Regions from separate parts of the Alteromonas sp. G4i35 genome, predicted to be linked through region 1. Evidence: predicted binding sites of a transcription regulator. Region 1 holds the regulator's gene; each other region holds the start of a gene.
What was found. The regulator sigma-54, encoded in region 1, starts transcription at its own class of promoters, with help from an activator protein. The targets are predictions, from matches to a motif close to GTTGGCACGNNNNTNGNNT.
Positions count from the first base shown of each region.

Region 1 (8,175 bases):
GGCTATCAATTCTGGCTATTCGGATAATCATGAATACACAAACTCAGATGAACTATATCGACTCAGCGAAGCGCGTTATTGAAATTGAAACGCAGGCTATTGCTAATCTGGCAGAACGCTTAAACAATGAATTTATCGCTGCCTGTAATATTCTCTTTGCCTGCAAGGGTAAAGTTGTCGTGAGTGGTATGGGAAAGTCTGGGCATATCGGAAATAAAATTGCCGCTACGCTTGCCAGTACAGGTACTCCTGCATTTTTCATGCACCCTGGTGAAGCCAACCATGGCGACTTGGGCATGCTAAGCAAAGGCGATGTCTTACTCGCCATCTCTAATTCTGGCGAGACTAACGAGCTCGTTAACTTATTGCCCGTAGTTAAGCGCTTAGGCATACAGGTGGTCGCCATGACCAACAGTGCTTCCAGTTCATTAGGGCAACACGCAGATGTCGTACTTGATATCAGCGTTGAAAAAGAAGCGTGTTCGCTAGGTCTTGCTCCTACGTCAAGCACAACCGCCACACTGGTTATGGGTGATGCGCTTGCGGTAGCACTGCTCGATCAAAAAGGTTTCACCTCAGATGACTTTGCGCTTTCGCACCCAGGCGGTAGTTTAGGCAGAAAACTTCTGCTTAAAGTTAGCGATATAATGCAAAGCGGCAGTGATATCCCCCTTGTCCATGCCAGTGCTTCTGTTGCTGACGCACTGCTGGAAATATCTAAAAAGGGACTGGGTATGACAGGCGTGATAGCGGCAGACGGTACGCTGACAGGCGTCTTTACGGATGGCGACCTACGACGAATTCTCGATGCCCGCGTAGACGTACACAGTGCGACAGTAGAAGAAGTAATGACTAAAGGCGGCAAGACTACCACCGCAGGTCAGCTGGCTGTAGAAGCCCTGAATTTGATGGAAACCCATAAAATTAGTGCGTTAATGGTTATTGACGATAAGCGCAAACCTGTTGGGGCCTTTAACATGCATATGCTATTAAAAGCAGGAGTGCTTTAAATGACAACCACCTTGTACACGGAAATAAATGACTCGCTTTTCGCAAAACTAGCCAAGATAAAGTTGCTGGTATGCGACGTTGATGGTGTGTTCTCAGATGGTCGAATTTACTTAGGTAACGACGGTGAAGAACTTAAAGCATTCCATACCCGTGATGGATATGGTGTAAAAGCGCTAGTGAGCAATGGAGTGAATGTCGCGGTAATTACTGGACGTCGCTCTGCCATTGTTGAAAATAGAATGAAGGCACTGAATGTTGCACATATAATTCAAGGCGAAGAGAATAAAGCAGACGCGCTTAGCGACCTGATGAAACGCCTTGAGTTAAACACTGACGAAGTGGCTGCGGTAGGTGATGACATGCCAGATACGGGTATGTACAAGCACGTTGCGGTTAAAATTGCGGTTGCCGATGCCCATCCTTACGTAGCAAAACAAGCAAACTGGATTACGACCCTTCCCGGTGGGTTTGGCGCGGTCCGAGAAATATCGGATACCATTTTGCAGGCCAAAGGGGTAGCAAATGAGATTTTTGGAGCTAGTGTATGAGCCTGTTTGGCTTTAATCGCTTAGGATTAAGTATATCGGCGCTATTTATTCTGGCGATGCTGATGTACATCCCTACGTGGATGGAAGAGCAGCCTGAAACGCAGGGGAATCGTGAAAACGATGCGCTAAAGCCCGCCTACAAAGCAAAAAATCTAACCACTACGCTGTACAATCAAGACGGTGAGTTAAATCACAAAGTATTTGCAGAGTCGATGGAGCATTACGACCAGCTTGGCTTTGTATTGTTTCAGCAACCTAAATACACCCTTTATACAGAAAACGCGTCATCACCATGGGTGGTAACCGCTGATGAAGGTACACTATACAATAACGAGCTAATCCAGCTGGAAAACCAAGTTAATATTGAGAACCAAACTGGCGATGACTTTGTCAGAAGTATATCGACCGAGTACATTCAAATTAATTTAGAAACCAAGCAAATGACATCTGACCAACCCGTTGAAATACTGGGCACCCAATATGTCATTTTAAGTAATGGGTTTAACGCGAATTTACGCACACAAGAATACGAGCTTTTAGATCATGTACAAACCACTTATTCCCCTAGCAACTAGTTTATTGCTTGCCATCGCTAGCGGTGCGGTACACGCCAGTGAAGATGATTTTTCGCAGCCCATAAAAATAGGCTCGAACACCCAGTTTATCGACGGTAAAAATAAAACCGCGTTGTACAAAGACGACGTACTCATAACTCAAGGCTCTTTGGTTATTGAAGCTGACGAAGTGGAAGTAATTGCCACTGACGGTGGTGGTCGTGAAATATTTATTGCTAGAGGAAAGCCTGCAAGCTATTCCCAGCAATTGGAAGACGGCACGCCAGTTTCGGCAAAAGCTAATGAAATACGCTATGAAGTGGTGAACCGAACGATTTCTCTTGCCGGAAACGCAGAGTTGAAACAAGACACCAGTAAAGTACAGGGTGACAACATCACGTTCGATATGATTACCGAGCAATTGCTAGCGACTGGCGGCGCAGGTAAAGATGGTGAGGGTCGAGTGACCACAGTATTCACACCTGAGACCATTCGCAAAACTTCGTCTAAGAAAGACAAAAAAGACAACGAGGGCAATGAATAGCAATGGCAACTTTGAGCGCTAAAAATCTTGCTAAGGCTTACAAGTCAAGACAGGTTGTTCGAGATGTAAGTCTGTCTGTCTCAACGGGTCAAATTGTTGGTCTTCTTGGCCCAAATGGCGCTGGTAAGACCACCACATTCTACATGATTGTTGGTTTAGTGAATCTGGATAAAGGCAAAATTGAAATCGACGACAATGAGCTAACTCATCAGCCCATGCACGAGCGCGCACGCCGCGGAATTGGCTACCTACCGCAGGAAGCCTCTATTTTCAGAAAGCTCACAGTGCATGAAAATATCATGGCCATTTTGCAAACCCGTAAAGATTTAAATTCACAACAGCAAGAAGAAGAAGCAGATGCGCTACTTGATGAATTTAATATTAACCATATACGTAATAGTACGGGGATGAGTTTGTCAGGGGGCGAACGCCGTCGCGTTGAGATTGCCCGCGCTCTGGCAGCAAAACCGCAATTTATTTTGTTAGACGAACCATTTGCTGGTGTTGATCCAATATCAGTTAATGATATAAAGAAGATAATACAACATCTTCGCGATAGGGGTATTGGAATCCTTATCACGGACCATAACGTACGAGAGACATTGGATGTTTGTGAAAAGGCGTACATTGTGAGTCATGGCGAGCTTATTGCGCAAGGAACGGCGGAACAGGTTTTAAGTAATCAAAAAGTAAGGGATGTATACCTAGGCGAACAATTCAGGCTATAGTTAATGTAACCGAATTGTCATTTTTCAGTTTCGCTCTGGTATATTCAATTTAGAGCATTTAAATAAGACGTAGATGAAACCATCTTTACAGCTAAAATTTAGCCAACAACTTACCATGACACCACAGCTTCAGCAGGCCATTAAACTGCTGCAGCTTTCTACACTTGATCTTCAACAAGAGATCCAAGAAGCGCTCGATTCTAATCCGCTATTAGAAGTTGAAGAAGGTAACGACGAGCCGCAACTAGAAAAGAACAATATCGACAACGATGACAGCGGTTCTGAGGCCACTGCTTCTGCATCTAGTGACACGTTAGAAGCCGGCGATGCACTTGAGAAAAACGATCTTCCCGATGAGCTGCCAATCGACAGCACATGGGACGAATACTATTCTGCTTCATCTTCGCCTGCTCCGGGTCCATCCAATGACGACGAGCAAATCTTCCAAGGTGAGACTACTGAAGATATTCAAGAGCACCTTCTTTGGCAAATGCGCCTTACCCATTTCTCGGATACCGATCGCGCAATCGCTACAGCAATCATCGACTCTATTGACGAGTCAGGTTATTTAACCGTTACCCTTGATGATATTTTAGAAGCGGTTAACGATGATGATATGGAAGAGCCGATTGAAATGGACGAAATAGAATGTGTGCTAAAGCGCATTCAGATGTTCGACCCTATTGGTTCTGGCTCACGCTCTCCACAAGAATGTTTGATGGTGCAATTGCGCCAATTTTCAGAAGACACACCGTGGCTTGCTGAAGCAAAGCAACTAATTGAAGAGTACTCTGACTTACTGAGCAGCAAAGACTATCGTACGCTTATGCGTAAAAGCCGATTGAAAGAAGATCAGCTACGCGAGGCAATGCGTTTACTGCAAACCTTGAATCCTCGCCCAGGTAGTGCTTTAGTTACTAAAGAGCCTGAGTACGTTATTCCTGATGTCTCAGTAACTAAGAAAAATGGCCGTTGGGTGGTTGAGCTGAACCCCGACAGTCTGCCTAAATTAAGCGTAAATCAACAATACGCTGCAATGAGTCGCCGTGCCAAGAATAGTAGCGATTCACAATTCATCCGCTCACACATGCAAGAGGCTAAGTGGTTCATAAAGAGCCTTGAATCTCGTAACGAAACCTTAATGAAGGTTGCAAACTGCATTGTGCAGCAGCAAATGGGCTTTTTTGAGCACGGCCCGGAAATGATGAAACCAATGGTGCTAAATGATGTCGCAGAAATGGTAGATATGCACGAATCCACTATTTCGCGAGTGACAACGCAAAAGTACATGCATACGCCACGTGGAATCTTCGAATTGAAGTATTTCTTCTCAAGCCACGTTGCAACAGAGTCTGGTGGTGAATGTTCATCTACAGCGATTCGTGCATTGATCAAGAAATTAGTGGCCGCTGAAAAGCCTAGCAAGCCGCTAAGTGATAGCAAGATTGCTTCATTGTTGGCCGAACAAGGCATTAAAGTTGCCCGGCGAACAATAGCAAAGTACCGGGAATCGTTGTCGATCCCGCCGTCGAACCAACGCAAAAGCCTTATTTAATCGGGCTTAATAATATAAGGAAGACGAAATATGCAAATCAACCTTACTGGTCATCATGTCGAAATCACCGACTCTTTGCGTAATTATGTCGATACGAAGTTCAGCAAACTTGAACGTCACTTTGATCACATTTCTAATGTGCATGTCATCCTGAACGTTGAAAAATTAAATCAAAAAGCCGAAGCGACCGTTCATTTAAGTGGCGCTGAAGTATTCGCATCCTCAGAAAATACCGACATGTATGCGGCGATTGACAGCATGGTTGATAAACTCGACCGGCAGGTAATCAAGCATAAGGAAAAACTGAAAAAACATTAGTAGTTAATTAAGCATGGATATACAAGCCATCGTAAGTCTGGACCGCACCGAGTGTGCGGTTCAGTGTAATAGTAAAAAGCGAATTCTTGAGATCATCGCTGATATCGCTGCCAAGCAAAACGAGAACATTGATCAGGCAACGGTACTCAACAGTTTGATGGCTCGAGAGCGTATGGGTAGTACAGGCATTGGCAATGGTATCGCCCTGCCCCACGGGCGCCTGCCGGGCCTTGAAAAAGTGATCGCCATTGTTGTAACCAGCACGCCAGCAATCGACTTCGACGCCCTTGACGAGAAACCCGTAGACATCTTTTTTGCGCTACTCGTTCCCGAGGAACAGACCGAAGGACACCTTCAAACGCTGGCCACCGTGGCTGGTAAACTAAGCGACAAAGAAACGATTAAAGCAATACGTCGCGCAACGACAAGCGACGATATTCTATCTGCATTAAGTTAAACATTAAGCGCCTATTAACCGTTTAGTGGGCGCCTAATTCAACAACGCGTATGTGATAAAACCAGAGTATTAGGGAGAAAGTAGGTGAAGCTGATAATAATCAGTGGTCGTTCAGGGTCTGGTAAGTCTGTCGCACTTCGCGCATTGGAAGATTTAGGTTATTACTGTGTTGATAATATACCGGTAAACTTACTTCCCACTTTAACCCATACAGTTGTTGACGAGTACGATCAGGTTGCGGTAAGTATCGATGTGAGAAACTTACCCAAAAATCCTGACGATTTGGTAGAAATTCTAGACTACCTGCCTTCTTCGTGGTCGATGACCATTGTTTACATTGACGCGAGCGATGATGTACTGGTTAAGCGTTTTAGCGAAACACGTCGTCTTCACCCTCTTGCCAAGCTCAATAAGTCGCTTTCAGAAGCCATTAAAGCCGAGTCTGCGCTACTTGCTCCTATTGCTGAGCGCGCAGATTTATATCTAGATACAGATAAGCTTACCATTCACCAACTGGCAGAGTTAATTCGAGAGCGTATCCTGGGTAAGAAAAGCTCACGCCTTGTGCTTGTGTTTGAGTCGTTTGGCTTTAAGCACGGCATTCCTAAAGATGCGGATTACGTTTTTGATGCCCGCTTTTTACCTAACCCCCACTGGGAGCCCGACCTTAAACATCTGACCGGATTAGACGCACCAGTAGAAGTATTTTTGGGGTCGCAGCCTGTAGTGACCAAGTTCATTTGGCAAATTCAGAATTTAATAACGACATGGCTGCCTCATTTAGAGCGCAATAACAGAAGTTACGTAACCGTAGCCATTGGCTGTACTGGCGGGCAACACCGTTCGGTTTATATCGCACAGACCCTGTCGAAAACCTTCAGTGAAATACACCCTGATGTTCAAATTCGCCATAGAGAGCTGAATCAGTAATGACTATTCAAAAAACGCTAACTATCGTCAATAAGTTAGGGTTGCATGCAAGAGCGGCGACCCAACTGGTTAAACTGGCTAATCAATTCGACGCTAAAATCATCTTAAAAAAAGGCGATAAAGAAGCAGACGCAAGCAGTGTATTGGGATTAATGATGCTTGAAAGCCATCAAGGTGAACAGGTAGACGTGATTGTGGACGGCAGTGATGCTGTTGATGCACTTGCAGCTATTGAAGAGCTTATTGAGGGCAGATTTAACGAAGACGAATAGTATTACTTGCCCAATCCATTGACCAATTAATCGACACTTAGCGCAGTTATCTTAAAATCCTGCGCAAAACCTACGCAATTATCATGACAGACTCATCATAATTGCGATATTCTACGCCCACTTAGGCTCTATGGCCTGCATTGTTCATCTTTTAGCTTGTAGGAATAACGCCTTATGGCAGAAGCGCTTGTTTCTAAATACGTACAAACTCAGTTACGCGCACTCAACGCTGCGTTGACCAACGGTCAATTCGTATCTGTACGTAAGCTTCTGCTTGAATTACCGCCTTCAGACGTCGCCCACATTCTTGAATCTAGCCCTAGCAGAACCCGTGACGAATTATGGGAGCTCATTGATGGTGACTTTCACGGCGACATTTTAGAAGAACTGTCTGACGATGTTCGAAACGGTATCATTACAAAAATGCTTCCCGCTAATGTGGTTGACGCACTTGAAGAGATGGATACCGATGACTTAGCAGAGACGCTAAGCAGCCTTCCCGAGCCAGTATTGGCCGATATTCTAGATTCGATGGATGCACAAGATCGCGTGCGCGCAGAGCAAGCGCTGTCTTACGGTGAGGAAACCGCTGGTTTCATCATGAACACCGACACCATCACATTACGTCCAGATGTGACCATTGACGTGGTTCTGCGCTATATCCGCTTAAAAGGTGAGCTACCTGAGAATACGGATACGTTTTACGTGGTAAACCGAACTGACAACCTTGTTGGTATTGTTCCGGTTACCCGTTTACTCACCGCAGATACCGACGATAAAGTGTCTGACGTTATGGACGAGGAATCTGAAGCGATTCCTGTGAATATGCCAGACGACGAAGTGGCAAGCCTGTTCGAGCGATACAATTGGCTTTCAGCACCTGTTGTAGATGAAAACCATCGCTTAGTGGGCCGAATTACCATTGATGACGTGGTTGATATTATTCGTGAAGACGCGGAACACTCGATGATGAGTATGGCGGGTCTTGATGATGACGAAGATACCTTTGCACCCGTTATGCAAAGTACCAAACGACGCTCGGTGTGGCTGGCGGTAAACTTAGTGACGGCGCTAATGGCTGCGATGGTGAGTGATCTATTTGAAGCGACGCTGAGCCAACTGGCTGTGTTAGCTATTTTAAATACCATTGTCCCTAGTATGGGCGGTGTAGCGGGTAATCAGACGCTAACACTAGTTATTCGAGGTATGGCACTAGGCCATGTTAACGCAAGTAACTCACGATGGCTTATCAGTAAAG
Region 1 covers NZ_JBHNZD010000025.1:69,564-77,738, forward strand. Annotated here, with positions in the region: gene ACFI6L_RS16115 (calcium/sodium antiporter) at 1-27, shown strand, start outside; gene ACFI6L_RS16120 (KpsF/GutQ family sugar-phosphate isomerase) at 30-1,010, shown strand; gene kdsC (3-deoxy-manno-octulosonate-8-phosphatase KdsC) at 1,011-1,559, shown strand; gene lptC (LPS export ABC transporter periplasmic protein LptC) at 1,556-2,134, shown strand; gene lptA (lipopolysaccharide transport periplasmic protein LptA) at 2,103-2,657, shown strand; gene lptB (LPS export ABC transporter ATP-binding protein) at 2,660-3,385, shown strand; gene ACFI6L_RS16145 (RNA polymerase factor sigma-54) at 3,459-4,940, shown strand; gene hpf (ribosome hibernation promoting factor) at 4,971-5,258, shown strand; gene ptsN (PTS IIA-like nitrogen regulatory protein PtsN) at 5,272-5,715, shown strand; gene rapZ (RNase adapter RapZ) at 5,800-6,645, shown strand; gene ACFI6L_RS16165 (HPr family phosphocarrier protein) at 6,645-6,917, shown strand; gene mgtE (magnesium transporter) at 7,092-8,175, shown strand, end outside.

Region 2 (8,175 bases), on a different contig from region 1:
TGAGCTTGCAAGACTATTAGCCGGTGATAAAGTAACCAAATCGGCGCTAGCGAATGCAAAAGAACTGCTTAAAAGCGCAGCATCGAACTAAAATGCAGTTGATTGGTCCTAGTTGTCAATGTAGCATGCCTTCGCGCTTGCAATAAAACAGTCTCGAAATTCGCTTTAGCGAAGTTCATTGACACTAACAAAGGCAATACTGGACAAATTAACGCATGAAGTTGCAACACCTATTAGTAATTCTTGGTATCACACTAACATCAACCGCTTGCTCGAACTGGATTTATCGAATCGACGTTCCTCAAGGAAACTTCCTTGATCAAAGAGATGTGGAAAAGCTGCGCGTTGGAATGACAAAAGAACAAGTTATTTATGTACTAGGTAACCCTGTTGTTCAAGACTCATTCGACGATGACACTTGGTACTACGTTTACGATATGAAGCGCGGTATGAAAAAGCGTGGTGAAGATTTTCAAAAGCAAATGGTGATTAACTTTGTAGACAACAAAGTGACAACGGTTGAAGGTGACTTCGAGTTATCTGAAGACTTCAATACACCGCTTGATAACTAAGCAATTTTAAAAAGGTAGCGATTTCACGCTACCTTTTTTTGTTTCTAATACCCTTCTTAAAGACGCCTGTTTTTAGAAATATGTCGCTTACCCAATTGAGGTCTATATGGAACACAGTTTTTGGCACAGTAAATGGCAAAAAAATGAAATTGGATTTCACGAGCCTGAGGGCAATGCGCTTCTCGTAAAATATTCATCGTTTTTGATTGGCGACAATAGCCCTAGCTCATCATCAAGCCGCATATTTGTCCCACTTTGTGGTAAGACCCGTGACATTGGTTGGCTACTGGCTCAAGGTTGTGAAGTAGTTGGTGCTGAACTAAGCGAGGTTGCTATTACACAATTGTTTGAAGAGTTAGGCGTCGAGCCTACCATTTCCACTTCCACTAACGGTAAGGTGTACGCAAAAGACGGCTTGACCATATTTGTAGGCGATATATTCAAACTTACATCAAGCGACATAGGTGATGTTACGGGTGTTTACGACAGAGCGGCATTGGTGGCCCTGCCTAGTCCACTTCGCGAACAATATTCTGCACACTTAATTGAGATCACTCAATGTGCGCCACAGCTTATCATTTCTTTTGATTACGACCAAAACGAAATGGCTGGCCCTCCATTTAGCGTTAATGAAAAGACCGTTGATTCTCTTTACTCTGCCGATTACAACATTCAAAGGCTAGAACGCTCAGTGCTTGAAGGCGGTTTGAAAGGCAAAGTAGACGCTGATAATTTAGTCTTTGCGCTATCGGCAAAATAGGCGTTTTTCTTGCTTTTTGTGGCCGACAAATACTATTTAAAACAAAATGCAGTTTATTCCGAGCTTAGAGTTAAAAAGCGAGGGTCAAGCAATGCCATATGGCATTGCTTTGAATTGCGGCTAGAGGCCAAGTAGCGCTTCTACGCCAAACAATAACGCACCTATAAGCCCGCCTACAATCGTGCCATTAATGCGCACTTTTTGAAGATCGCGACCAATGTTTAGCTCCACCTGCTGTGCCATTTCACGTTCATCCCAACTATTGATGGTGTCGCGTATGTGACGTGTTAGAAATTCAGCCAGCTCAGGCGCCATATATTTTGCTGCTTCTCCAATGTGCTTATTGAACGCCTTTGCTAGTTCTGTATCTTGCGTTAACGTAGTGCCCAAGTCCTTTAGAAGTCCAGATACTTTGGTCTCAGCTTTACCATTTGGCTCTTCAAGAACCGCTAACAACCATTGATGAAACTTAGCCCATGACTGCTGAACGTATGCGTTTAACGCTGGGTCGTTGATGATTTTTTCGCGGAAGTTGTTTACCTTTTTCTCCATTAACGGACTGTGCTGTAATTCATAAAGAAACTCATGTACTTGCTCGTCAAACGCATGGCGGATGGGGTGGTGCTCATCCGCATATATATCTTCTAAGATACTTGAAACAGCTTTAACCGCAATTAACGCCCCCTGCTCGCTTAACCAGCTAGAGGGTAATAACTTTTCAATACGACTGTATTCGGTTTTCAACCAAACCACTAAAGTGTCTGCTATGTAGATTTGGGTTTCTGGCTCTGCGAGCAGTTTGGCCAGTTTTCCCAGCACTCTATCAAGGACAACCTGGTGCTGACGTTCTTTCGTCACAGCGCCCAACGAGGTCGCCATCAACTGTCTAAGATCAAGTTGGTTAATGCCCTTCTGTGCTGTTTTAGTGATAAATGCTTTAACAGGTTTATCATCAAGCACGCGCAGAACACCTGCAAAAGCATCACATAGAAAGCGACTTAACCGGGTAGCGTTTCTCTCTTGTGACAACCATCTTCCTGCGCCTTTGGCTGGGTCACTGTTTCGAATAAGCCGCTCTATCGCTTCAGGATGAAAGAATTTCTCTTTAACGAACAAAGACAAGTTATTAGCAATAACAGACTTGTTACTTGCTACGATATTGGTGTGCGGAATGGGGTATTGAGCAGGAATTGGCTTAAACAGTGCAGTTACGGCAAACCAATCAGCAAGGCCGCCGATAAGCGCCGCCTCGCTGGCCATTTTAATAAGCCCCAGCCACCATGCACCTTCCAAACTTGAATAAAATTTTGGAATTAATATTGTTCCGATAAAAACACTTGCAGCAAAAATTAAACAGGCCAAAGCTAGCCTTTTCGCCTTGTTTAACTGCGTGTATTTGTCCTGCATCTACTACTCCATTCAAAGTATTCGTCCAGCATTGAGACCGATTTGCACTGCACCGACTTCCTTAGCAAAAAGTACTTTTAAGGCCATATTTATAGAAAACCTAAAGTAGCTAGCATCCCATATTCAATTTTAAGGATGCAAACACCAGGCCTATTCAAAAAAAGCCCAGCATTTACTTTCCACCTGTCCTCGCCGGACACACACTCAAATAATCCACTTTTTACCTGTCCACTCTGGACACACACTTAAATGATTATATTTGGCCTCTTTGCTCTTTGGGCATCCTCTTGACCTCCATATACTTGTCAATCACGCTTCTACTATCAAGTGACTGTCCATTCCTGTACTGCTGGCGCTTCTGCAACTGTTAGCAAGTGTCTGTCCACTACTGTACTGCATTTATCAGCTACAGCACCTTCTTTGCTTTTAAATGAGTGTCTGTCCAATTCTGTACCATGCTTTATTTTAATAATCGAATAGTGAATTGGTCAGATTCGCAATGCGTTAGTCGATGAGGCAATTTAGTGAGGAATTTCACTAGCTTAAATGTTTCAGGTTCTTACAAAAAATGCATAACCCCATGATTACATTGAATTTTAATGAGTGGCACGAAATATGATAACACTTGCTATGCAGGTAAAGATTTCAGTAAAACTTTAGAAAAAAATGATATAACACAGTGACATAAGCGTGTTATTCATCACACTCACCAAACACTTTAGGATATAAGAATATGAAAAAGTCTATTATTGCCAGTGCAGCTATGCTGCTATCAGCTTCATTACTTACGGGCTGCGTTATCCATGTTGGCGACGCTAGTGCATTAGAAGGCAGTGACTTCAGTTCTATTCTAGGCAATATTGACATAGCTGAAGGGAAGCACGCTGGCGATATTTCTTCTGTTAATGGCAATGTGGAAATTAGCGATCATGGTGGCGCGGATGAAGTCAGCATCGTTAACGGAAATCTTGAAATGGGTAGCCATGTGTCTGTCCGAAATATCGACATTGTAAATGGCGATGTAAGTGCATCTTCACACCTCAGTGTGCTTAAGGGTGTAGAGACCGTGAATGGAAATGTTACGCTTCCTACGCAAAGTGCAATTGGCGGTAGCGTTGAAACAGTGAATGGAGACATAACAGCCGTCGATACAACCATTGAAAAACACATCAAAACACTCAACGGCGATATTACTTTGTCTGGCTCTTCTCACATTTTAGGCGATATCGTATATAAGGAAAGTGAAAGCGCTTGGGGCAAGAAATCAGACAACAAACCTACCCTATCGATTAGTGCATCGGTTACTGTGGACGGCAGCATTGTTTTGCACCGCCCTGTCAACTTAGACATTGAAAGCGATGAACTAAAACAAAAAGTCATTGTAAGCTACGGCAGTGCACAGTAACGTATTGGCTTAATCATTTAAGCTTACCTACTGGAAATGCATGACTGAACAAGAAAAGATGCTTGCTGGCGATTTATACTTTCCGTCAGACAAAACATTATCGGCATTGCGCAAGCAATGCCGTATGCAATTAGACGAGCTCAACACAACTTGTCAAAGTGACCACAAAAAGCGTACAAGACTACTAAAAGCGCTGTTTGGTAGTACTGGAAAAAGGCTTTACATTGAGTCTTCATTCAAATGTGATTACGGCGAAAATATTCACGTAGGCGAAAATTTTTTCGCTAACTTCAATTGTGTGATTTTAGATGCAGCGAAGGTCACGATAGGTGATAACTGCATGATTGCGCCTCAAGTCGGTTTGTACACCGCTACGCACCCATTAGATCCTGTACAAAGGGCAACCGGCATCGAGTTCGCCAAGCCCATTACTATTGGCGATAATTGCTGGATTGGTGGTATGGCGGTCATAAACCCTGGCGTAACGTTGGGAGACAATGTGGTTGTGGCCTCTGGCGCGGTGGTAACTAAGTCTTTTGGCGACAATGTGGTCATAGGTGGTAACCCCGCCAAAGTCATCAAAGAAATAGAGCAAGCCGAATAGAGCATGTGATGTTTTCGGTATCACATGCCTTAAAAAACACCTTTACACGAGTCCATACCAAGTCACATCTATCGATTTAATCTGAACCGGTAATTCAAAGACTCTTCAATGGCCGCCATTAGTACCTCAAAGGCGGCCCCTGACTTTAGCCTAGTACACAGAGCTAGGTAAAATTAAACGCTATCCCGTTAGTAGTCTAAAGACAAACGCGCTCTTTAAATCGTTAATCCCAGTCTGGAGCAAAATCTGGGTTTACAATTCGGTCGCCGTTATCTTGGTCATCAATAAGCGCGAGCTCTGAATCAGTTAAATGTACACCACCGTAAGCTAAATTCTCTGCCAAGTGTACTTTACTGGTTGATGAAGGGATTGCGTAAATGTGACGTTTCTCCATCCACGCCAGAACAACTTGCGCTGGCGTCGCATCGTGGTTTTGCGCTATTCGCAATAACGTTTCGTCCTTCATTACTTTTCCTACCGCAAATGGCATATATGCAGTCGCTTTTATGCCTTTTTCCTTACACGCTTCAACAACTTTCTTATTTTGCATGAAAGGATGGATTTCAATTTGGTTGGTGTAAATCTCGCCTTTACCAAGAACCTTTTCGGCCTTATCTAACAAATCAATAGTGAAATTAGACACCCCAATATGACGAGTAAGCCCTTGCTCTTTCGCCTTCGCAAGATTGCCTAAGTAACTTTCGAGTGAAATATCATTGCCAGGATATGGCCAATGGATAAGAAGCAAATCAACATATTCTAGCTTCAGCTTTTCTAAGCTTTCGTGAACACTTGGAATAAAATGAGCATCGCCCAATGACTCGTGCCACACCTTGGTGGTGACAAACAGTTCGCTTCTATCAAGGCCGCTGGTTTTTATGGCATCACCAACTTGTGCTTCGTTGTCATAAAATTGTGCGGTATCAATGTGTCTGAAACCAACCTCTAGCGCTTTACTGACTGACTCACGGGCCTCGTCACCTTTCAACCGAAACGTTCCCATTCCTAACTGAGGCATATCTTTCATTACTCTCTCCTTTTCCGTTTTGGTCTTACCCTACTTGACGTAGCAGCTTCACACTTTGCTACGCCATCGCTTAGAAAGAAGATCGTAATCATCGTGACTGAAATCAGATTTAAATGGGGGACAAACCTAGTGATTACGTTGAAGAATGCACGTCACTGAAATAAAAAAGCCGCTAGCGAACGCTTGCGGCTTTGAGTAATCACTTACACGTCAAGAATAAATTAACTATTACTTACGTTTGGCGGGACGCCCAGCTCGTTTATTTAAGCCTTGTTGCTTACGCACTTTATGCTTTTTAACCGAGCGACGCATGCGACTTAAACGCGCGTGGTCAAGTTTGCCCTGGCGCACATTAACCATAGTTTGCGTTTCATCCGGCAGTTGAACATGGCTACGAAGCGCGTTCACGTCTTCTAATCCTAGTTCTACCCACGCACCTTGGGGTAGACGCTTTTGCAATTCAATTGGGCCATACTTAACACGGATCAAACGGCTTACCTGCACGCCTTGCGACTCCCAAAGACGACGCACTTCGCGGTTACGCCCTTCTTTCAACGTTACGTTGTACCAACGGTTCATGCTTTCATCTTCAGCATGCTGCGGCGTAGGCGCACCTGAAATTGTCAGGAACTTTGCTTCGCCGTCTTCCAGCTCTACACCTTTTTGAAGGGTATGTAGTGTTTTGCCTGTTACCTCACCGAATACACGTACTGCGTATTCGCGTTCTACTTCGCACTTAGGGTGCATTAGGCGGTTGGCTAATTCACCATCGTTGGTGAATAACAGCAGGCCACTGGTGTTCATGTCTAAACGACCAACGGTGATCCAGCGCCCTAATCGAATAGCGGGTAGACGGTCAAATACCGTATCGCGACCTTCAGGGTCGTGACGGCTACACAATTCACCTTCGGGTTTGTTGTACATCAACACACGGCAAATTGGCTGTTCTGTTTGACGAGATAGCAAATGACCATCAACACGAATTTGTGCGGTGTGATCGACTCTATCTCCTAATGTTGCTTTGGTGCCATCGACCGATACTCGGCCTTCTTCAATCCAACGTTCCATTTCTCGTCGCGAGCCTAGCCCTTGGTTAGCCAGTACTTTTTGCAACTTTTCAGTCATGGGTTTTCACTCTTTAATTGCTTGTTTACGGTCGCACGGTCTATTCGGACGGTGCCTCATTTAACACCTTAAGCGGCGAGTCTGACGCAACGCTTTCAGCCATGTTTTCGAAAGCATCAGCATTGGGCAAATCGCTCAACGACGTCATCGAAAAATAGTCTAAAAAGCCTTTGGTAGTTGCATAAAGTGCTGGTCGCCCAGGCACTTCTTTGTGGCCCACTACCTTTACCCAGTCTCGTTCTGTGAGTGTCTTTATAATATTACTGCTTACCGCCACGCCCCTGACCTGCTCTATTTCTCCGCGGGTTATAGGTTGACGATAGGCAATGAGTGCCAAGGTTTCGAGCATTGCTCTAGAATACTTTGGCGCATTTTCCTGCCACAATTTGCTTAACCACGGGCTTAACGCATCTAACGATTGAAAGCGATAGCCACTTGCTACTTCCACCAGCTGAATGCCTCTGGGCTGATAGTCTAACTTTAGCTCGTTAATCACCTTACTCAAGGTTCTATCAGCGACGGTAAACTCATTGAGTACCATTTCTTTTAAATGCTGCTTTGAAATAGGTTTATCAGCAACAAATATTGCTGCCTCTACCAATTGTTTAAGCTGCGCCGTGTTAATTTTCTTCATGGGCACCTAATTTTACATGAATTTTTGCATAAGGACCTGCCTGAATGCATAAAATTAGCTGTTCTTTTACTAATTCTAAAATTGCTAAGAAGCAAACCACTACCCCAGCTTTACCTTCTTCAACCGTAAATAGGCGTTCAAGTGGCGTATATTCTGTTGTTGTGAGTAACGACAAGATGAGCGACATGCGCTCTCGCGTGCTCAGTGCTTCCCGTGCAATGGTATGGTGTTCAAACGCTTCAGCGCGCTTCATGGCCGCACTGAACGCCAATACAATTTCAGCTAAAGACACATCGGGCTCAATGCGAATTGGCGCCACATTCTCACTTAGTTCAACGTGAGTGGTGAAAATATCCCGTTCAAGTCTAGGCTGAATATCTAAATCTTCTGCCGCTTGCTTTACTAGCTCGTATTCTTTTAGCCGGCGAATAAGCTCTGCGCGAGGGTCTTCTTCTTCGTCAGAATCGTCACTGCGTTTAGGCAATAGAAGCCTGGACTTAATTTCTGCCAATATGGCTGCCATCAGCAAGTACTCTGCCGCCAGCTCTAATTTTAGCGACATCATGGCATCCACATACTCCATATACTGCTTGGTAACATCAGCGATGGGCAGTGTGGTGATATCAAACTTTTGTTTTCTA
Region 2 covers NZ_JBHNZD010000038.1:7,521-15,695, forward strand. Annotated here, with positions in the region: gene recN (DNA repair protein RecN) at 1-91, shown strand, start outside; gene ACFI6L_RS18925 (outer membrane protein assembly factor BamE) at 216-572, shown strand; gene tmpT (thiopurine S-methyltransferase) at 679-1,332, shown strand; gene ACFI6L_RS18935 (DUF445 domain-containing protein) at 1,453-2,739, opposite strand; gene ACFI6L_RS18940 (DUF4097 family beta strand repeat-containing protein) at 3,473-4,144, shown strand; gene ACFI6L_RS18945 (sugar O-acetyltransferase) at 4,185-4,748, shown strand; gene dkgB (2,5-didehydrogluconate reductase DkgB) at 4,972-5,775, opposite strand; gene rluB (23S rRNA pseudouridine(2605) synthase RluB) at 6,004-6,900, opposite strand; gene scpB (SMC-Scp complex subunit ScpB) at 6,941-7,534, opposite strand; gene ACFI6L_RS18965 (segregation and condensation protein A) at 7,521-8,175, opposite strand, start outside.
Region 2: ACFI6L_RS18940 (DUF4097 family beta strand repeat-containing protein) is a predicted target of sigma-54. The motif match lies at 3,342-3,360, and genes of this name have one in related genera.

Region 3 (8,175 bases), on a different contig from region 1:
ATTGGTGCATTAGGCGCATTTATCGCAGGCTCGAATACAGTATCAAATATGATGTTCAGCCAGTTTCAGTTCGAAGCAGCACTAAGCCTTCAATTGTCACCTGCACTAATTATCGCAGCGCAAGCCGTTGGGGCGGCTGCCGGAAATATGATTGCAATACACAATGTTGTAGCTGCGTCGGCAACGGTAGGATTAATGGGACAAGAGGGAGCTACTTTAAGAAAGACTATTATCCCAACTATATATTACGTTGCATTTGCAGGTATTTTAGTATGGTTTGGGGTTTATGTGTTTGACGTCGGCGGTCCATTAGTCGGCACAAACTAATTTTTAATACGCATTGCACTGTTCTAAGGAGTTATACATGCAAACAACCCCAATTATTGACGCTTTTAAACGCGTACTCGGGGAAAGCAACCTTGCCGTAGGAACGCGCCAAACTGAGCACTATCGCAAGGGATGGCGGTCAGGCGAGGGCGAAGCATTGGCTGTACTTTTTCCACATACGCTAATGCAATATTGGGAAGTGCTAAAGGTTTGCGTTGAATATAACTGCATCATTATTATGCAGGCCGCGAAAACCGGCTTGACCGAAGGCTCAACGCCAAGTGGAAGCGACTACGATAGACCAGTGGTGGTTATAAATACGTTAGCAATGGACGATATTGTTCTGGTTAACGACGGAACGCAAGTATTGAGCTTTCCAGGAGCAACACTGTTCAAACTTGAAAAGGCGCTAAAGCCACTCGGGCGTGCGCCTCACTCTGTAATTGGTTCGTCGTGTCTAGGTGCGTCTATTGTCGGTGGTGTTGCAAACAACTCAGGTGGGGCACTTGTCAAAAGGGGACCTGCCTATACTGAGTTATCGCTGTTCGCTCAGGTGGATACAAACGGAGAGCTAAAGCTTGTTAATCACCTAGGGATAGATTTAGGCGACACGCCAGAAGAAATTATCGGAAACCTTTCTTCTGGCAACTTTCCAAAATCTCTACCTGAAACCAGTATGAAAGCGTCGGCAAGTGATTATGAATACATCGTTAGAGACGTAAATGCTGATACGCCGAGCCGCTTTAATGCCGATCCAACACGGCTTTACGAAGCCAGTGGATGCGCAGGTAAAATTGCTGTTTTCGCGGTGCGCTTAGACACATTCGAAGTGCCTAATAAAGAACAAACGTTTTATATCGGTACGAATGATGCCTCTGTACTTACTCGTATTCGCAGAGACATACTGACTCAATGTAAAAACGTTCCTGAGGTGGGTGAATATCTTCATAGAGAAATGTTCGATATTGCAGATGTTTACGGAAAAGATACCATCATAAGTATTCAGCGTTTGGGAACTGACTCGCTACCTAAAATGTTTGCACTCAAAGGGCGGGTGGATGCCGTGCTCAACAAGTTACCTCTGCTTCCTCCTTACCTAAGCGATAGATTGATGCAGTTCGGTAGTAAGTTCTTTTCTGACCAAATACCCTCGAGTATAAGAACTTACCGCGACAAGTACGAGCATCATCTAATCCTTAAAATGAGCGATGGTGGCATCGAAGAGGTTAAAACACTTTTGGCCAAGCTGTTTAACGAAGAGAAGCTAGATGGTGACTTCATTACTTGTAATGAAGAAGAAGCGTCTAAGGCGTTTTTATTACGTTTTGCTGCAGCTGGCGCCGCGGTTCGCTATCAAACGTTACACCATAAGCAAGTAGGAGACATCTTAGCATTGGACATCGCATTGCGCCGCAACGATGATTTATGGGTAGAGAACCTGCCTGAGCACATCGCCAAACACGTTGAAAAGTCACTTTATTATGGACATTTTTTCTGCCATGTCTTTCATCAAGATTACATACTTAAAAAAGGCAGCGACGCCAAAAAAGTAAAAGCAGATATGTTGGCACTATTAGACAGTCGTGGGGCTAAGTATCCTGCTGAACACAATGTAGGTCATTTGTATGAAGCCGAAAGTAACTTGCAGAAATTTTACAAAGACTTAGATCCAACCAATACGTTTAACCCTGGTATTGGCAAAATGGAAAAGCACAAACGCAATTGTTCGTGCTGCCTATAGCTGCATGCGAAGAGAGCCTTATAGGCTCTCTAATAGCGTTCTTGCTTGAGGACGCTTAAAGAAAGGGCGTTCCACTTTTACTGCATATTCTAACTCTTTTTTCGCCTCTTCAATTCTATTGAGCTTGGCTAGCGTGTAGCCCAGATGATAGCGAATATTTGGGTCGTTGGCGTCTCTGGCGAACGCATCCCTCAGCATTTTAAGGCTGCCTTCATAGTCTCCTTGTAGCGCTTTGATGTGACCGTAGGTATCCAATATTTTTGCTGAGTTTGGTTGACGCTCGTAGGCCTGACGTGCATAGTTTTTTGCAGTGACTAGCGATTCCTCGATATGCATGATCGCTAGGCGATTGTAAGCCTCAGCAGGGTTGAGTAAGTTTGGTTGCTCAACAAGTTCCTTGTAAAGCGCTATCGACTCATCGAACTCTTGAATGAAGAATAAGTATTGCGCCAACAGGTTTTTTGCCAGCAGATTGTTTTCATTCTCGCTCACCAGTTTTCTTGCCGTATTCAAGAATACATCGACAAACTGATCGTTCAGTGCGTAGTTGTAAATGGCAACAAAAGCCTGTGCAAAAGTAGCGTCTACGTCTAACGCTTTTTCAAACTCTTTGATAGCTTGTTCACTGCTTCCCTTATTTGCTGCCAGTCGGCCTTTCAAGAAATAATAAACCGGATTTTGTTGTTGGTTTGCGGGAATGGTTGTTAGCAATGATTGTGCTTTGTCGTTGTTTTGCATGTCGAGCAGTAGGCTCACATAACGCAACGTGACAAACGTACTTGTATTCGCTAATTCATACGCTCGGGCCATGGCGTCTAAGGCGTTTTCATCATTATCAACTCTTCGAGCTTGATCAGCATATGCGATAAGCTTGCCGGCATCGTCATTGATAAAATTCCTCACAATACTTAGCGTTTTTTCTGCATCGGCACGTTGACCTGCTTCTAACTGAAGCGCTGCTTTTCGAAGGAGATAATCGGCGTTGTCGAACTCGTCTTTGATTAAGAGGTCTAAGTGATAGAGCGCATTTTTTGTGTCGCCTTGTTGTTGATACAAAGATGAAACGCGCTCTCTCGCTCCAGTATTTGAAGGCGTGAGCGTCAATATATCGAGATAAATTTGCTTAGCTTCTTCTAGATTTCCTGCTTTGCTTAAATTGAACGCTTTCAGCATCAGCGTTTCATTATGTTGGGGAGACAGAGCAAGTAACTCTTCTACTAGCAGGTTAGATTTATCGACATTTCCTAAACGGCTTTCCGTGGCTGCTAAATTGAATTTCGCAGGGAAAAGCGTCGGGTTTTGCGCTAGCGCTTTTTCTATGTTGATCTTGGCTTCTTCTAATCGACCCTGTCTAATCAATATACCGGCTTTAAGATTGAAAACTTCTGCTTCGTTTGGAAACAAAGCGCTTAGTAAGTCAGCGCCTTTTAATGCATTCTTAAACTGCTGAGCTTGTAAATTCATCAATGAATAAGTGAAAAGAAAGCCGGCATTATCCTTGTAGGTAGATAAGTTATTTTCAAGAATCGATAGCGCTTCATCTTGCTTACCTCTAGCAGCCATTAATTTAATCTTAAATAGCTGGAGCTTGTTTTCATTCGGGTATTTATATTCAAGATTTTGCAAAAGTCGCTCGGCTTTAAACGCTTTGTTTTGGCGAATAAATAAGTCACCTAAAAGCAGTGCTGAGTCTGGGTCTTCCATTAACGCATCCTGATGACGTTCAAGCAGGGCAAGGGCCTGCTTATCTTGTTGAGTCGCCATGTAAACTTGGCTCAACATCAATACCGCCTGTAAGTCATCAGGCTCTTGTTGCAGATAAGCGTTAAAATCTTTCGCGGCTGTCTCCATGTTGTTATTAAAGAAGTTAGTTAAACCACTTATGTAAAGCAACATGGGCTGTGAGGTAATAAGCTCAGGATCCAGTTGAGCCATGAAGTCGTTAAGTTCTTTTAGTTTTTCGTTATCGATAGCTTGCTGGTTGTCTCTGCTTTGTAACCAGCTATTAAGTAAAATGGCGAGCGGATCATTGGGTGTATCTTGGATTATCTCATCTACGAACAGTTTTGCCGTGTCGTAGTCTTTCGCTTCTAAATACAAATCAACAAGATTCCGTAATGCAATGGGATCGTCTCGATTAAAAGTCAGCGCTTTCTGTAAATGTGCGGTTGCAGCGTCTGTATCACCCTGTCGGTATGCAAGTTGCCCCTTCAATCGCCATGTTATTGCATTTTTTGGTTCTAACGACATGGCTTTATTGATAAGCGAGGTCGCTTTGGATAAATCTTCATTTTGAAGAGCAATGGAGGCTAAGCCATTTATTGCAGGTACAAAATTAGGCGTGCGTGAAACGATTGTATTGTAATCACGTAGAGCACACGACTCGTCTTGCAGTCTAATACATGCAGTTGCACGTATCATCAGCCACTCGCGCTCTGCATCACCTGACAGTTTGTTTAGATCAGAGAAGTCTACAATTTCTTGGTACCTGTTCAAAAACAACCAAGTGTTGCCGAGAGGCTCTGCCAGAAGGTTGATATCTGCACCCATTTCCAACGCTTCTACAAACTCCATTTCTGCTGCAGTTAAGTAGCCATTAATAAGCAGTATTTCGCCCATTAGGATTTTTGCAGCAAGGTTTTCAGGATCTTTTTGTAAGCTGTTTTTAAGGTGGATATAGGCTTCGTCGTATTCGTTTTGATTAAACGCGGTCAGTGCTTTTTCGTAGTCTTCTGACGTAGAAGCAAAACTGTTAAAAGCGATTAATGATGAGGCAACTGCAGAGACAATAGCGCGTTGTACAACACGCTTTTTATTATTAAAAAAATCCATATATACCTTCGAAACTTAGCCTAGCCGCTGGCTTAAAAATAGCATAAAAAAAGGTGGCCTAAGCCACCTTCTAAAGATACGTGTTTTCTATGCGTTTTTAAACAATTAAACGCGGCGCTTACGTCTATAAAGAACAAGACCTAAACCCAACCCCATCAGTGCTAGGGCGCCAGGCTCACTAACTTCTGCGGTTGGTTGAGTCATTGACACACCAATGGAAGACAGTTTTAATTGTACGCTGTTAAAGTTACTCTTAGCGTTATCGTCGAAAATGGTATTGTATGCACCTATTAACCAGTATTTTGCACTACCAGTTAGCTTCGTAAATGTTGATTCGTACAAACCGTTTGAGCCTTTTGAACCTACGCCATAGTGACCTAGTGTATTCTCAACAATAGCGCTTGTAACAGTGTTCCAAGTTGAGTTGGCTCCGCTCTCAAATGCCGCAATACTATTAAGACCCGCAACAGTAACTTCTTTACTATCATTGTCGCCGACTACCCAAGTGAAGGCTGCATTTTCAAGAGTCACTGACTCGCTAAATGACAGTAAGAACATATCAAAATCTCTGCCACCGCCGTCACCGCTATTATCAACTGCGTGACTATCACCTCCCCAAGAATAATCACTATTTTTAATTCCGTAGCCAACGTGTCTATTTGCTAAAGTACAACCATTATGACCAAGCGTACAGTTCCACCAACCTTGAATATTGCCCTGGGCAAGTTTGTCGTCGGCGTGTCCTGCAGAGTTTGACCAAGCAGTGATTCCTACATCAACTGTAACGCCGTTGATCTCGATTGAGGTATTGCTGTTTTGCGCATTGGTCGTTTGTGAGTAATTAGCGCTGCCATTAGAATTGGCGAGTGTGTATTGTGCATCATACTTTGCACTGTTGAGGCTTGAATCTGTAGCGAAAACTGATGAACTAACAGCAAGTAATAGTATTGTCAGCGATGTAGAAAACTTCATATTTTGAACTACCCAAAAAGCAAAATTAGATGATTATTTCTAATGTTATGCTTATTTCGTGCCAGTTTGTTTAAGTTTATGATTTTTAAGTTAATGTTATAATTTGAAAAGGGACGATATGAGAGAGGGTAAAAAAAACTGACAGATTTTCCAACCTGTCAGTGATCTAAAGTCTAATTTCTTCAAATGGATTTTTTGCGACGCCACATCACGAGAAGTGAACAAGCCATGAGTAAGCCAATGGTGCCAGGTTCAGAAACTTCTGTTGGCGTTGGCGTACCGGCAGACTCTGTTACAGAGAAGCCAACATTAGCAAGCTTAAAGGCATCATTACCTACATGGCCGCCAATATTTCCGAATACGGTGTTATAAGCGCCAACCAACCAATATTGAGCGGACTCAGTGAAAGTAAAGTCAGCGCGGTGATCTAAATATTCACAGTTTTCAATATCAAATGAGGCTGAAGTTAAGGCGTTAGCGACAATATCGCTCCACGTGTTAACACCTGAGGTTAGTTTCGAAGTATTACTTAGTGCTGCAACAGATACTTGGCTGTCGCTGCCACTGTAAAGCCATGAAAAACTTGCGCCCGTTAGTGTCACCGCAGAGTCGAAAGATAACAACACGAAGTCATAGTCACGTTCTACGTTAGTCATACCACTATAATAAGCGTTCGCGCTACCTTGAGAGTAATAGTTGATATTGTCAATAGCGTGGTCAGCGTCGCCACGATAGTATGCTTCATCATTGTTTGTTATGCCGTAAGCCCATTTATCTGAGATTTTTTCTAACTTGGCGCCAACGACTGTTTCGCCGGTGACTCCTTGTGTGTCCGAAAAGGCGGACATATTAATATTTAATCCGTCTATTTGAACAAAGGAATTATTCGTCTGATTGGTTTGTGTCACTTTGTCATCGACTAGATCGTAGGTGTATTCTCCCAACGGAGAGTTACATACATTGCTTTGTTCGTTGCTTTGGCTCGATGACCCACAGTGAGAATAACTTTGCTTTTTATAGTAGGTAGCGAATGCTGAATTAGCACTCAGGGTAGATAGCAAAGCTGTGGAAAGTAATAGTACAGTTTGCAAAGAAAACGTTTTTTGTAGCGTTCGCATAATTGCTTTCCTATATATGAAGCGCAAAGCACTTCAAGTACACGCCGAGTGATGTGTGCGCATATTATGCGAACACAAACTTGGTAGTACCTAATTTCAACATGGACTTGTATGATATATGAACGGTGAGCTATTTAAGGTATGTAACCGTATACCTAGTTATTAGTTGTTTGTTTGATCGTGAGCATACGCGGTCCTGAATAAATAGAAGCCAAGCGCCGGCATTGTGGTAGGAGTACGTGTAATCAATGCAAAGCTAATAACGTTTTGCAACGGCGTTATGTAAAGGAACGAGGCAGCCTTTTTACTTTGCTATGCGTTCCTGCATATCTATGAAATAATTAGAGCAATTGTATATGTAGAAGTATGAGGACATATGTCTGATCAAAAACGTAAAGGGATATACTTACTTCCCAACTTATTAACAACAGCAGGGTTGTTTTCGGGTTTCTTTGCTGTGGTTTCGTCAATGAACGGCAGGTTCGAAGCCGCGGCAGTGGCTATCTTTGTTGCTATGATTTTTGATGGCTTAGATGGGCGTGTGGCAAGAATGACGAACACGCAAAGCGACTTTGGTGCTGAGTATGACTCAATGGCAGATATGGTTTCATTTGGAATGGCACCTGCACTTGTTGCTTATAATTGGGGGTTAACTGAGCTGGGCAAGTTAGGCTGGTTAGCGGCTTTTATATATGTAGCGGGTGCAGCTCTTCGTTTAGCTCGCTTCAATACGCAAGTTGGTATTGCCGATAAGCGTTTCTTCCAAGGTCTCGCAAGTCCGGCGGCTGCGGCTGTTGTCTCTGGTCTTGTATGGGTTGGAGTTGAGTATGATGCTGTTGGTACCGACTATGGTTTAATAGTTGCTGCAGTAACTGGCTTGGCAGGTTTGCTGATGGTGAGTAACTTTAAATACAATTCTTTCAAAGAAGTTAATTGGCACGGTAAGGTTCCATTTGTAGGCCTTCTTTTAGTTCTTCTGATATTCGTTGTTGTGGCAACAGAACCCGCTTTAGTATTGTTCCTTGTTTTTGCACTATATGCGTTAGCTGGACCTATCAATACGTTTCGTACCGTTGAGAAAGTAACGTTAGACGATGTAGTGGGCGACCATGAAGAAGATGCAGACTTCAATGCCGATAAAAAGAAAAGCAATGAAAGTGTAGACAATAAGCAGGAATGATTACG
Region 3 covers NZ_JBHNZD010000043.1:339-8,513, reverse strand. Annotated here, with positions in the region: gene ACFI6L_RS19435 (L-lactate permease) at 1-327, shown strand, start outside; gene dld (D-lactate dehydrogenase) at 365-2,068, shown strand; gene prsT (XrtA/PEP-CTERM system TPR-repeat protein PrsT) at 2,087-4,900, opposite strand; gene xdp1 (exosortase-dependent surface protein XDP1) at 5,006-5,872, opposite strand; gene xdp1 (exosortase-dependent surface protein XDP1) at 6,055-6,990, opposite strand; gene pssA (CDP-diacylglycerol--serine O-phosphatidyltransferase) at 7,367-8,170, shown strand.
Region 3: xdp1 (exosortase-dependent surface protein XDP1) is a predicted target of sigma-54. The motif match lies at 5,920-5,938, and genes of this name have one in related genera.